DNA from 2 places in the Agrobacterium sp. K11 genome. Region 1 is predicted to be linked to the other one. Evidence: riboswitches for the same ligand, from Rfam matches in the RefSeq annotation. Region 1 holds a riboswitch; the other holds the start of a gene.
The links. A riboswitch is a leader RNA that binds a small molecule or an ion and turns the genes downstream of it on or off. The one in region 1 is predicted to bind thiamine pyrophosphate.

Region 1 (5,511 bases):
AAAGATTATTATCCTGGAAGATCGAGGAGACCGGTCGTTCGGAAGGATCGAGCGCCTTCATGTCCCGCCCGCCGATCAGGACGCGCCCGGAATCGGGCAATTCAAAACCAGCGATGAGATTGAGGAGCGTCGACTTGCCAGAACCGGATGCACCGACGACGGCAGTCATCTGGCCTTGCGGGAATATACAATCGAGATCGAAATCCTGCGTTCCGAGCCACAGTCTGACCTTGTCCAACCCCACGGCAAATTCGTCACCCGTCATATGCTCGCCCTTGCTGATTGGGATTGCCGTGAAACGCCGCCCGCGGCAAGCAGCAGGCAGACGACGCCAAGGATGAACGCGTATCCGGCGGCATCATTGGTGCGGTAGCTGCCCATATTGCTATAGACCAGCCATGGCAACGTGACGAAATTTTCCGATCCGAACAGGGCGACCGCCCCGAGATCACCGAGCGACAGAGCCATGGCAAAGGAAAACGCCATCAGCAGCGGCCGCCGCAGTACCGGCAGATCGGCGAACCGCAGCCGCGTCAGTCCCTGAAGCCCAAGGCTGGCGGAGAGCCGGGACGTGCGTAAAAAATGGCTGGTGAAGGCTGGCTCCAGCACCCGCATGGCAAGCGGCAACGCCATCAGCATGTTGATGAGCGCCACGAGAACGGGAGCATAAAAACTGACATCTCCAAAGGGCCGCAGCAACAGGAACCACCCGCTTCCCAGCACGACGGGCGGCACCAGCAGCACCAGCGATGACCCCGCCCCGAGCGTGGCGGACAAAAGGCGCAAGGGCTGAGCCGCGTGCCGTCTGGAGCCCACGGCCTGTCGCGCACCGATAATCGCAAAGCAGCAGAGCACGACGAGAGTTGCGGAGAGCGCAGCGATTGCAAGGCTGGTCGCCGCCGCACGCAGGAAGATCGGCGCTGACAAAAGACGCGGCAGATCGGCCCCCAAACCCGAGACGGTTATGGCAACAAGCGGCAGGCCGACCAGCAGAACCGCAAAAATGATTGCCGCTCCGTCCCACAGGCGCGCGCCAACGCGCTTGCCGTCGAAACGGCGAACAGGGCGGCCAAGCGAGGCAATTTCCGCCTCGGGCGATGGCAAAAAGGCAAGAAGGCCGAGCAGAACTGCTGTGACTGCAATCTGCAAAACCGAAAGCGCGATTGCCCTTTGCGGATCGAAATCAAACCGCAGCGCCTGATAGATTGCGACCTCAAGTGTCGTCGCCGCCGGTCCACCGCCCAGCAGAAGCACTAGCGTGAAGCTGGTGGCGCACAGCATGAAGACAAGCCCGGCAATACCGGGAACAAGCCGCGAGACGGCCGGCCACTCGATGAAGCGGAAAACCGAAACCGGCCCCATGCCAAGACTTGCCGCCATCCGCCAATATTCGCCCGGAATCCGCTCCAGCCCGGCCAGCATCAGCCGCACCGCAAGCGGCAGATTGAAAAACACATGGGCGATGAGAATGCCGGAAAGGCCGTAAATACTGAAGGGCTGCTCCGCACCGGCAAAAACAAGGGCAGTATTCAAAACACCCTGCCTGCCCCAGATCGTGATGATGCCGAAGGCGCCGACGATGACCGGCAGCCCCATCGGCACAGCCATCAACCTGATAATCCAAATCCGCCCCGGAAAATCCTGTCTGCGGGAGAGCGCAAGCGCCACCGGCAGGCCGAGAACAATGGAAAGAACAGTGGACAACGTTGCCTGATAGAGCGTGAAGCGCAGGATGCGCAGCGTGTAGGCATCCACGATTCCGGTGGCGGATGTGCCGGCATCGAAAGACAGGAGTGCTGATACAGCAAGCGCCATGAACAGGAAAACGGCGGCAAACGCCGCCGTTCCGCCAATGATCGACCATCTGTAGTCGCGACGCAGCATCATGCGCGGGCGTGCCTCTTGCTCAGTTCATGCTCATGGCCGCAAGCCATTCGTCGATCCAGGCCTTGCGGTTCTTCGCCACCTCTTCCGGGTCCATCAGGAAGGTCTTCTGCGGTACGACGAGTTTGGAAAATGCCTCGGGCAGGGGCGTGGACGTTGCCGCGACCGGCATCATCCAGTTGTTTTCCGGAATGGCATCCTGAAATCCTGATGTGAGCGTGAAAGCGAGGAACTGCTTCGCCAGTTCCTTGTGCGGCGCGTTTTTGAGAAGGCCGGAAACCTCGATCTGGATGTAATGCCCCTCGGAAAAACCCGCGGCCTGATAGCGATCCGTCTTTTCCGAGACCATGTGATAGGCAGGCGACGTGGTGTAGGAGAGCACCATCGGCACCTCACCCTTGGTGAAAAGGCCATAGGATTCCGACCAGCCCGGCGTGACGGTGAGAATGCGCTTCCGGAGCTTCGCCCAGGCTTCCGGTGCCTTGTCGCCGTAAACGGACTTCACCCAGAGCAGCAGGCCAAGCCCCGGCGTGGAGGTGCGCGGGTCCTGAATGGCGATTTTCTGTGAAGGATCGCCGTCCACCAGATCCTTCAGGCTCGTCGGCGGATTTTTTATCGTCTGCGTGTCATAGACAACGGCGAAATGACCGTAGTCGTAAGGGACGAAAATGTCGTCCTTGTAACCGCCCGGCACCTTGGCCGCCGATGCATCGATACCGCTGATATCGAAGAGGCCGGTCTGTTTCGCTTCCGCGACCAGATTGGTGTCGAGACCAACAACGACATCCGCCTTCGACGCCGCCCCTTCAAGCTTCAGGCGGTTGAGCAGCGCCACGCCATCCGCCACACCGACGAAATTGACCGTGCAATCGCACACTTTCTCGAAGGCCTCTTTCACCTTGGGGCCGGGACCCCATTCGGAAACGAAGCTTTCATAGGTGTAGACGGTCAGTTCCTGTCTGTCCTGAGCAGTGGCAAGACCGGGCAGAAACAACGAAACGGCAACGAGGGAATTCAGGAAAAGACGACGGCGCACGGGTATCTCCTCAAAAAACGAAAAGGGAAATAGCCGCTTGCCTTAAGCCGTCTAATCCCTCCGCCGGTATGAACCGGATCAGGTTCTTCGGGTTGGCAAGCCTCTCAGCCTTTTGCACGCAAGCACAAAAGACACCCCGTTAGATCAAGATGATGATGTAGTCCCGCTGTCTCTGATTGGCAAGATGGCTGCCGTCAGGCCTGCTGCACCATGTGCACCAGTTCCCAGACATGGCCGTCGGGATCCTGAAAACTACCGGCATACATGAAACCGTGATCCTGAACCGGTTTCCAGCTGCTGCCACCCGAGGCGAGCGCCGTTTCGATCATCCGGTCGATTTCCTCACGGCTTCCCGCTGTGAGACAGGTCAGGACCTCGGTGCTGCGTGTGGCGTCGGCGATATCGCCATTGATGAAATCGCGAAAACGCTCCTCCTGAAGAAGCATCACGAAGATGTTCTCCTCAACGATCATGCAGAGCGTGCGGTCATCCGAATATTCCGGATTGAAGGTGAAACCGAGAGCCGTGAAGAAGCTTCTCGATGTCTCGATATTCTTGACCGGCAGATTGACGAAGATCATGCGCATTTTCTGAACTCCTCCGAACCCGCACAGGAAACGGCAATTCCGCCTCCCTGTCAAAGGTGGATGAGACCTCAGTCAAGAAATCGCGACCAAGTCACCCTTCAATTTCCTCGCGCAGCATCTCCAACTCCAGCCATTCCTCTTCCATGGCTTCGAGCTTTTCGCGCAGCTTCGTCATTTCCTGCGCCAGCGTATTGAAGGTAGCCGGGTCCTTGGTGAACAGATTGGGATCGGCCATACGCTGCTCACGCTTGGCGATTTCGCCCTGCGCCTTCTCCATTTCCTTTGGAAGGTTTTCGAGCGCAAATTTTTGCTTGAAGGAAAGCTTGCCCTTGGCCTTTGAGGGGTCCTGCGACGCGGAGGCGGAAGGGGCGGTCTTTGCCTTTTCCTGCTTCTCCGCCTTGCGCTTTTCTTCTGCGGCACCCTTGCGTTGCGCCATCATGTCCGAGTAGCCGCCGGCATATTCGATCCAGCGTCCATCCGGCTGGTCCGGATTGGCGGGCGCGATTGTGGAGGTGACGGTACGGTCGAGGAAATCGCGGTCGTGGCTGACGAGAATGACCGTGCCGGAAAAGCCCGCAACGATTTCCTGCAACAGATCGAGCGTTTCGATATCGAGATCGTTGGTCGGCTCGTCAAGGATCAGCAGGTTGGTAGGCCGCGCCAGAATGCGCGCAAGAATAAGACGGGCGCGCTCACCACCGGAGAGGTTGCGGATGGGCGTGCGGGCCTGTTCCGGCTGGAACAGGAAGTCCTTCATGTAACCCGTCACATGTTTCAACTCGCCATTGACCAGCAAATTGTCGCCGCGACCGTCGGTGAGGTAATGAGCGAGCGTATCGTTTGGATTGAGATCTTCACGCTTCTGGTCAAGCGTCGCGATTTCCAGATTGGTGCCGAGCTTTACCGTGCCGCTATCGGGCTGAAGCTGGCCGGTCAGCATCTTCAAAAGCGTTGTCTTGCCGGCACCGTTCGGCCCGACGAGACCGATGCAATCACCGCGATGCACCCGTAGCGAAAACGGCGCGATGATCACGCGCTCGCCGTAAGACTTGGTGATTGCGTCTGCCTCGATGACCAGTTTGCCGGATTCCCGCACCTCCGCAGCCGTCGCCTGCACGCTCCCCTGCGGTCCCTTGTGGCCGCGATAGTCCGCACGCATTGCCTGAAGCTCGCCCACGCGGCGCATGTTGCGCTTGCGTCTCGCGGTCACGCCGTAACGCATCCAGTGTTCTTCACGCTCGATGGCCTTGCCGAGCTTGTGCTGCTCCAGCTCTTCCTCTTCCAGCACCTTGTCGCGCCATTCCTCGAAATACGCAAAACCGCGATTGAGACGACGGGACTGGCCGCGATCCAGCCACACGGTCGAGGTCGAAACCTTTTCCAGAAAACGCCTGTCGTGCGAGATCAGCACCAGCGCGCTACGCGTCTGCTGCAACTCGCCTTCAAGCCATTCGATGGTGGGCAGGTCCAGATGGTTGGTCGGCTCGTCCAGCATCAGAATATCGGGTTCAGGCGCCATGACGCGGGCAAGGGCCGCACGCCGCGCTTCGCCGCCGGACAGGCTATCCGGATGTTCCTGTCCCGTCAGGCCCAGATGCTCGAGAATATAGGTAACGCGATAGGGATCGTCGCCAGGTCCCAGCCCCGCCTCGGCATAGGCCTGCACGGTGTCGTAACCGGCAAAATCCGGCGCCTGCTCCAGATAACGGATGGTGGCGGAGGGGTGACGGAAAACCTCGCCAGACTGCGCCTCGACCAGACCAGCGGCGATCTTCATCAGGGTCGACTTGCCCGAACCGTTGCGTCCGACAAGGCAGATGCGGTCGCCCGGCTCCACCTGAAGATTGGCGCCGTCGAGCAGCGGGGTTACGCCGAAGGTCAGCTTGATGTCATCGAGTTTCAAAATTGGGGGTGCCAAGGCGTCAGGCTCCGGTCAGATCATAAGGGCGGGCGAGCACGATGGCTTTTCCGCTTTTCAGCGAGAAATGCACAGGGCCGCCATTC
Region 2 (5,511 bases), on a different contig from region 1:
GCCTAGCTAGACGGCCATCAGCCCGTCAGGCGTGGTGATGTAATGGCTTTCTTGAACAGCACCGTCATCGCGTCGCTGATGCCCTGGGACGGGCTGACTTCGAAGTACAGACCCGGGGAAGCGCAGCTCTGCATGCGTGAGCCAATTTCCGCCTGAAAGGGCTTGATCCAGCTATTATACCAGTCATTCGTCGGCAGCGGCAGATAGGTGGTATAAAGCACCGCGATACGAAAACCCTTTTCCTTCAGTTTCGTACAGTCTTTGATGTCGATCGGCTCCTGACAGCGGCCTCCCGTCAGTTTTTTCGTACAGGAGGACGGCTTGTAACTGTCGCCCACCCCGTCTGAAACAAAGAAAATAACCTTATCCGGGTTCGCCGAGCTTGCGCCCGTGCCCGAACTGCCGACCTTATCTCCAATCTGGATCAGTGCCCGGTCGAAATCTGTTTGCTGGTCGTTGTTGTATCCCTGATAGGGGATTGACATCAGGTTGATTTCACCAGCTTTTTTCTTTGCTGCGTCCAGATCCGATGTCAGCGAAACGACCTCAAGCAGCTTGGTATCTTCCGCCCGTTCCCCGAAGGTATAGACGGCCATGCGATATTGATTGCTGCTTTTGCGCGTGGACTTTGCCGTGTCCATCAGGCTGGCGGTTGCCTTGGCAACCACGTCGATACGCGTCGTAACCCCGAGTTTCTTGGCCTTGAAGTAATAGCTGTTCGGGTCTGCCACGCCGTCCTTCACGATGTGGCAGGCAAAAGCGCATTTATCGCCAGTATTCGCAACCAGGGTGGCAACATCCGTGGGTGTCGCGCCCACTCCCATGGAGGGCGTATTATCAAGCAGAAGATAGAAATCGCTGAAGGTTTCCGTTTCGTATTTGGCCGTGGCCGTGCCGGCAACCGAAACGAAATCCTTCCCCAGAAGCCCTGAGAGGGTCGTGCTGACCGACGCCTTGAAGCTGACGGACGACTCGACCACATTGCCGTGCTTGATCACCGAAACATCGACCGAGGTAATGGTGTAGTCCGCGTCGCCGCGCTGATTGCCATCGAAGAATGCCCGGGCTTCTTCATTGCCGACGGGAATGACACCGTCCCCCGACATCTTCTTTGCCGCCTGAACACTTGCGGACATATCGGCGACTGCCGCCAGAGCCGCGGAATCCGCTGCCTGCTGCAGATCGGCTTTGACCGACATGCCGCGCGTAATATCGAGCGCCACACCGGCAGCCCCGCACAGAGGCACCATGAGCAGCGCGGTCAGAATGCCAAAATTTCCAGATTTCTCTCGCCAGAAGTTTTTCAAGTTCGCCCCCAACCAATCTGGGAGCTGAAGCTAATACAGCGGAATTGAAAAGCGGTTTCAATAAATAACTAATTTTTGATAAACTTAATATAATCAATAACTAATATGTTCGCGGCAAATTCGCCAATATTCTCGTTAACTTTCAAAGTTGACATTACTTCAAAACCCTCCTAGCAAAACAGTCTCTTCCGAGGGGAGCACCTGACGGTGCTGAGATGGCGATGAGCCGGACCCTTGAACCTGATCCGGGTCATGCCGGCGTAGGAACGGAAACTGTAGCGCGTTTGCGTTACTGCCCTTTCTCTTCTCCGCTTTGCCCGGATCTCCGTGATCGCCACAGCTGGAGACCGAACGATGATGATGAAACATCCTTCCCTTCGTATACGGTACGGCTGCGTCTGAGTCCCGGCCGATGCGTGCCTCCCATGCGCTGAAGGGCGTCGTTCTTATTCTGATTGTCTGGCAGCTGGGCATCTGGCTGTTTGCACCGCCCCGCTACATCCTGCCCTCGCCCGCCGATGTTGCCGCAGCACTCCTGCGCCAGCCAGCCTTCCTGTTCGGACAGGCCATGGTGACATCAGGTGAAATGGCTGTCGGGCTTGCGGCTGGCATTGCCGCCGGCATTCTCGTTGCCTTTACGATTGCCGCCGTCCCGCGTTTTGGCCGCCTCGTCTGGCCCATGGTTCTCGTGTTGCAGGCATTTCCGGTCTTCGTGCTGGCCCCTATTCTCGTACTCTGGTTCGGTTTCGGCATGGCCTCGAAAGTTGTCATGACGGCGATCATCATCTTTTTTCCCGTCGCTTCAGCCTTCACCGACGGCCTCAACCGCACGGATCGGACAATCCTCGATGCCGCCTCGCTGACGGAGGCGAGCCACTGGCAAATCCTCACCCGGCTGCGTGTGCCGCTGGCGCTTCCCGCACTCATTTCCGGGCTGAGGGTCGCAGCTCCGCTCGCCCCGCTCGGCGCGGTCATTGGCGAATGGGTGGGCGCCTCCGCCGGGCTCGGTTTTGTCATGATCCAGTCCAATGCCCGCATGCAGACCGACACAATGTTCGCCGCCATGACTATTCTCGCCGTCATGGCGGTGCTGCTGCGGCTTGTCGTCGACCGGGCAACGGCCAACCTCGCCCCCTGGGCCAAAGAAACAGACCACGTCATTCCTTTCAAATATTTGCGGAGACTTTCGGCACCATGAAACGAACTCTTCTTTCCCTCGTCGTCGCGGCAGCAAGCGTGTTTGCGCCCGTGCAATCGCAGGCGGCCGACAAGCTTACCGTGTTGCTGGAATGGTTCGTGAACCCGGACCACGCTCCGATGGTGATCGCCAAGGAACGCGGCCTGTTCGCAGATGCCGGGCTGGACGTTGAGCTGGTTCCGCCCGCAGACCCATCCGCCGTACCGCGTCTGGTCTCGGCAAAGCAGGCCGATATCGGTGTACACTATCAGCCGAACCTCTATCTCGACCACGATGCAGGGCTGCCGCTCGTCCGTTTCGGCACGCTGGTGGAAACCCCGCTGAACACCGTCACCGTTCTGGCCGACGGGCCGATCAAGAGCCTGAAGGACCTGAAAGGCAAGAAGGTCGGCTTCTCGGTTTCCGGTTTCGAGGATGCGATGCTGAAGCGCATGCTGGAGAAGGAGGGACTGACAAAGGACGATGTTGAACTGGTCAACGTCAATTTCTCACTCTCGCCATCCCTGATCGCCGGCAAGGTCGATGCCACGCTTGGCGGTTTCCGCAATTTCGAACTGACGCAGATGAAGCTTGAAGGCCACGAAGGCCGCTCGTTCTTCCCCGAGGAACATGGCGTGCCCGCCTATGACGAGCTCATATTCGTCACCCATCGAGATCTCGTGAAAGATAGCCGCCTGCCGCGTTTTCTCTCGGCCGTTGAGCAGGCGGCGATTTTCATCACCAACCACCCGCAAGAATCCTGGCAGCTTTTCATCAAGGCCTATCCGAACCTTGACGACGCGCTGAACAAACAGGCGTTTTTCGATACGCTGCCGCGTTTCGCCAAACGTCCAGCCGCACTCGATCGCGCCCGCTACACACGCTTCGGCACCTTCATGCAAGACATGCAACTGATCAAGCAGGCGCCGGCGGCGGAAGACATTGCCGTGGAGTTGCAATAACCATGGCAAACAGTTTTCCGACTGCGGCGAAGGCCGCAGAGATCCTCGAAAGGGTAAGGCAGACGCGCCCGCGCGTGCATTGCCTGATGAACACAGTGGTACAGAAATTCACCGCGGACGGCATTACCGTTGTCGGCGGCATACCCTCGATGACAACCTCACTCGAAGAAATCGGTGCTTTCGTCACGAAAGCCGATGCGGTGACGATCAATCTCGGCACGCTCGACGCCGACCGGCGAAAAGTCATTCGATTTGCCGTCGAGATCGCCCGCGCGGCTGGCAAGCCGTGGATTCTGGACCCCGTGCATTGCGACTATTCGCCATCGCGACTGGCGTTCGCGCGTGACCTGATCTCGCTTGGACCCACCATCGTGCGCGGCAACAGCGCTGAGATGAGCCTGATCGGTGCTGTTCCGAACGCCATCAGGATAGAGACCGGACCTGTCGATAACCTGCGCGATGCCACAAGGAGCGTCAGAATCGTCAACGGTCACCCGTGGATGGCGAAGGTGACAGGCACGGGTTGCCTATCGGGTGGCGTCATCGCCGCCTTCATGGCGGTGGAAAAAGACGCACTGACGGCCGCCGCCGCCGCCCTCGCCATCACGGGTGTCGCAGCCGAACTGGCAGCGAAAAACGCCAAAGGTCCCGGCACATTCGAGCCGGCATTTCTGGATGTTCTTTCAGAAATTTCCGGCGAAGACATAAGAAACCATGCGAGGATTGAGCATGAACAAGGTTGATTACCGTCTCAACGCGCTGGTCGATGCGAGCCTCGGCGATGTTGCGCCCTTGGGCGAGCTTGCTCTGGCGGCCACACTCAACGGCGCGACCATTCTGCAATATCGCGACAAACACGCCTCCACGCGGGAGATGATCGAAAACGCCAGCGCAATTCGCGAAGCCATTGCCGGCACGGGCGTGCCGCTGGTCATCAACGACCGGGTGGATGTGGCGCTCGCCTCTGGCGCGGACGGGGTGCATCTCGGCGCCGATGATATGGATGCCAAAACCGCCAGACGCATCCTTGGAGATAAGGCGATCATCGGCCTCACCGTCAAGAACCGCGCCGATGCCGAGCGGGCGGCCTCCATGCCCGCCGATTACGCCTGCATTGGTGGCGTGTTCGAAACCGTTTCCAAGGTAAATCCAGACAAGCCTGTCGGCCTTGACGGCTTTACGACGCTCCGCACTCTGCTCCGCGAATTGCGGCCGGGCATGCCGGTGGGCGCCATCGCCGGTATCGATCTTGCCCGCGTGCCGAACGTCATCGCTGCCGGTGCGGATGGTGTCGCCGTCATTTCTGCAATCTTCCGCGCAGGCGATATTGCCAGCACAACCAGGGACTTCCGCGCGGCAGTCGATGCAGCGCTGAAAGCGAGACAGTCATGACAGCAATCGCATTGACCATCGCCGGCTCAGACAGCGGCGGCGGCGCGGGCATTCAGGCCGACATCAAGACTTTTTCGGCACTCGGCGCCTATGCCGCCAGCGTCATCACCGCCATCACCGCCCAGAACACCAAAGGTGTGACGGCAGTGGAGGATATTTCCGTCGCCACCATCGTCGCGCAGATGGACGCTGTTTTTTCCGATCTTGCCGTCAATGCGGTGAAGATCGGCATGGTATCGCGGATCGAAACCATCGCGGCCATAGCTGCAAGGCTTCGGCAGCAGCCCCAGCCGGTGGTGCTCGACCCCGTGATGGTTGCGACCTCCGGCGACCGTCTGTTGCATGCGGATGCGATCGAGACACTGCAGCGCGACCTGCTGCCGCTCGCCACCATCGTCACGCCGAACCTGCCTGAAGCAGCGCTTCTCACCGGGTTGCCGATTGCAGACACCGAGGCGGCGATCACCCGTCAGGCCGAGATGATCCTGAAGGCGGGCGCGAAAGCCGTGCTCATCAAGGGCGGCCATGGCGACGGGCCGCAGAGTACGGATTATCTGTTTGCAGACGGCACCGTGCAGGCGCTTTCCGCTATGCGAGTGGACACGAAAAACGACCATGGGACCGGCTGCACGCTGGCGGCGGCGATCACCGCGCATCTGGCCATGGGGCATAA

Region 2: linked by a shared signal. The riboswitch ahead of AC5SEO_RS03145 (ABC transporter permease) and the one ahead of thiB (thiamine ABC transporter substrate binding subunit) in region 1 are both predicted to bind thiamine pyrophosphate.

What each region holds. Positions count from the first base shown of each region.
Region 1 covers NZ_JCAHRB010000009.1:179,827-185,337, forward strand. Annotated here, with positions in the region: gene AC5SEO_RS17480 (thiamine ABC transporter ATP-binding protein) at 1-265, opposite strand, end outside; gene thiP (thiamine/thiamine pyrophosphate ABC transporter permease ThiP) at 262-1,887, opposite strand; gene thiB (thiamine ABC transporter substrate binding subunit) at 1,907-2,920, opposite strand; TPP riboswitch at 2,959-3,069, opposite strand; gene AC5SEO_RS17495 (VOC family protein) at 3,115-3,507, opposite strand; gene AC5SEO_RS17500 (ABC-F family ATP-binding cassette domain-containing protein) at 3,599-5,425, opposite strand; gene AC5SEO_RS17505 (thiamine diphosphokinase) at 5,430-5,511, opposite strand, start outside.
Region 2 covers NZ_JCAHRB010000002.1:319,933-325,443, reverse strand. Annotated here, with positions in the region: gene AC5SEO_RS03150 (TadE/TadG family type IV pilus assembly protein) at 18-1,307, opposite strand; TPP riboswitch at 1,489-1,591, shown strand; gene AC5SEO_RS03145 (ABC transporter permease) at 1,720-2,505, shown strand; gene AC5SEO_RS03140 (ABC transporter substrate-binding protein) at 2,502-3,446, shown strand; gene AC5SEO_RS03135 (hydroxyethylthiazole kinase) at 3,449-4,189, shown strand; gene thiE (thiamine phosphate synthase) at 4,176-4,838, shown strand; gene thiD (bifunctional hydroxymethylpyrimidine kinase/phosphomethylpyrimidine kinase) at 4,835-5,511, shown strand, end outside.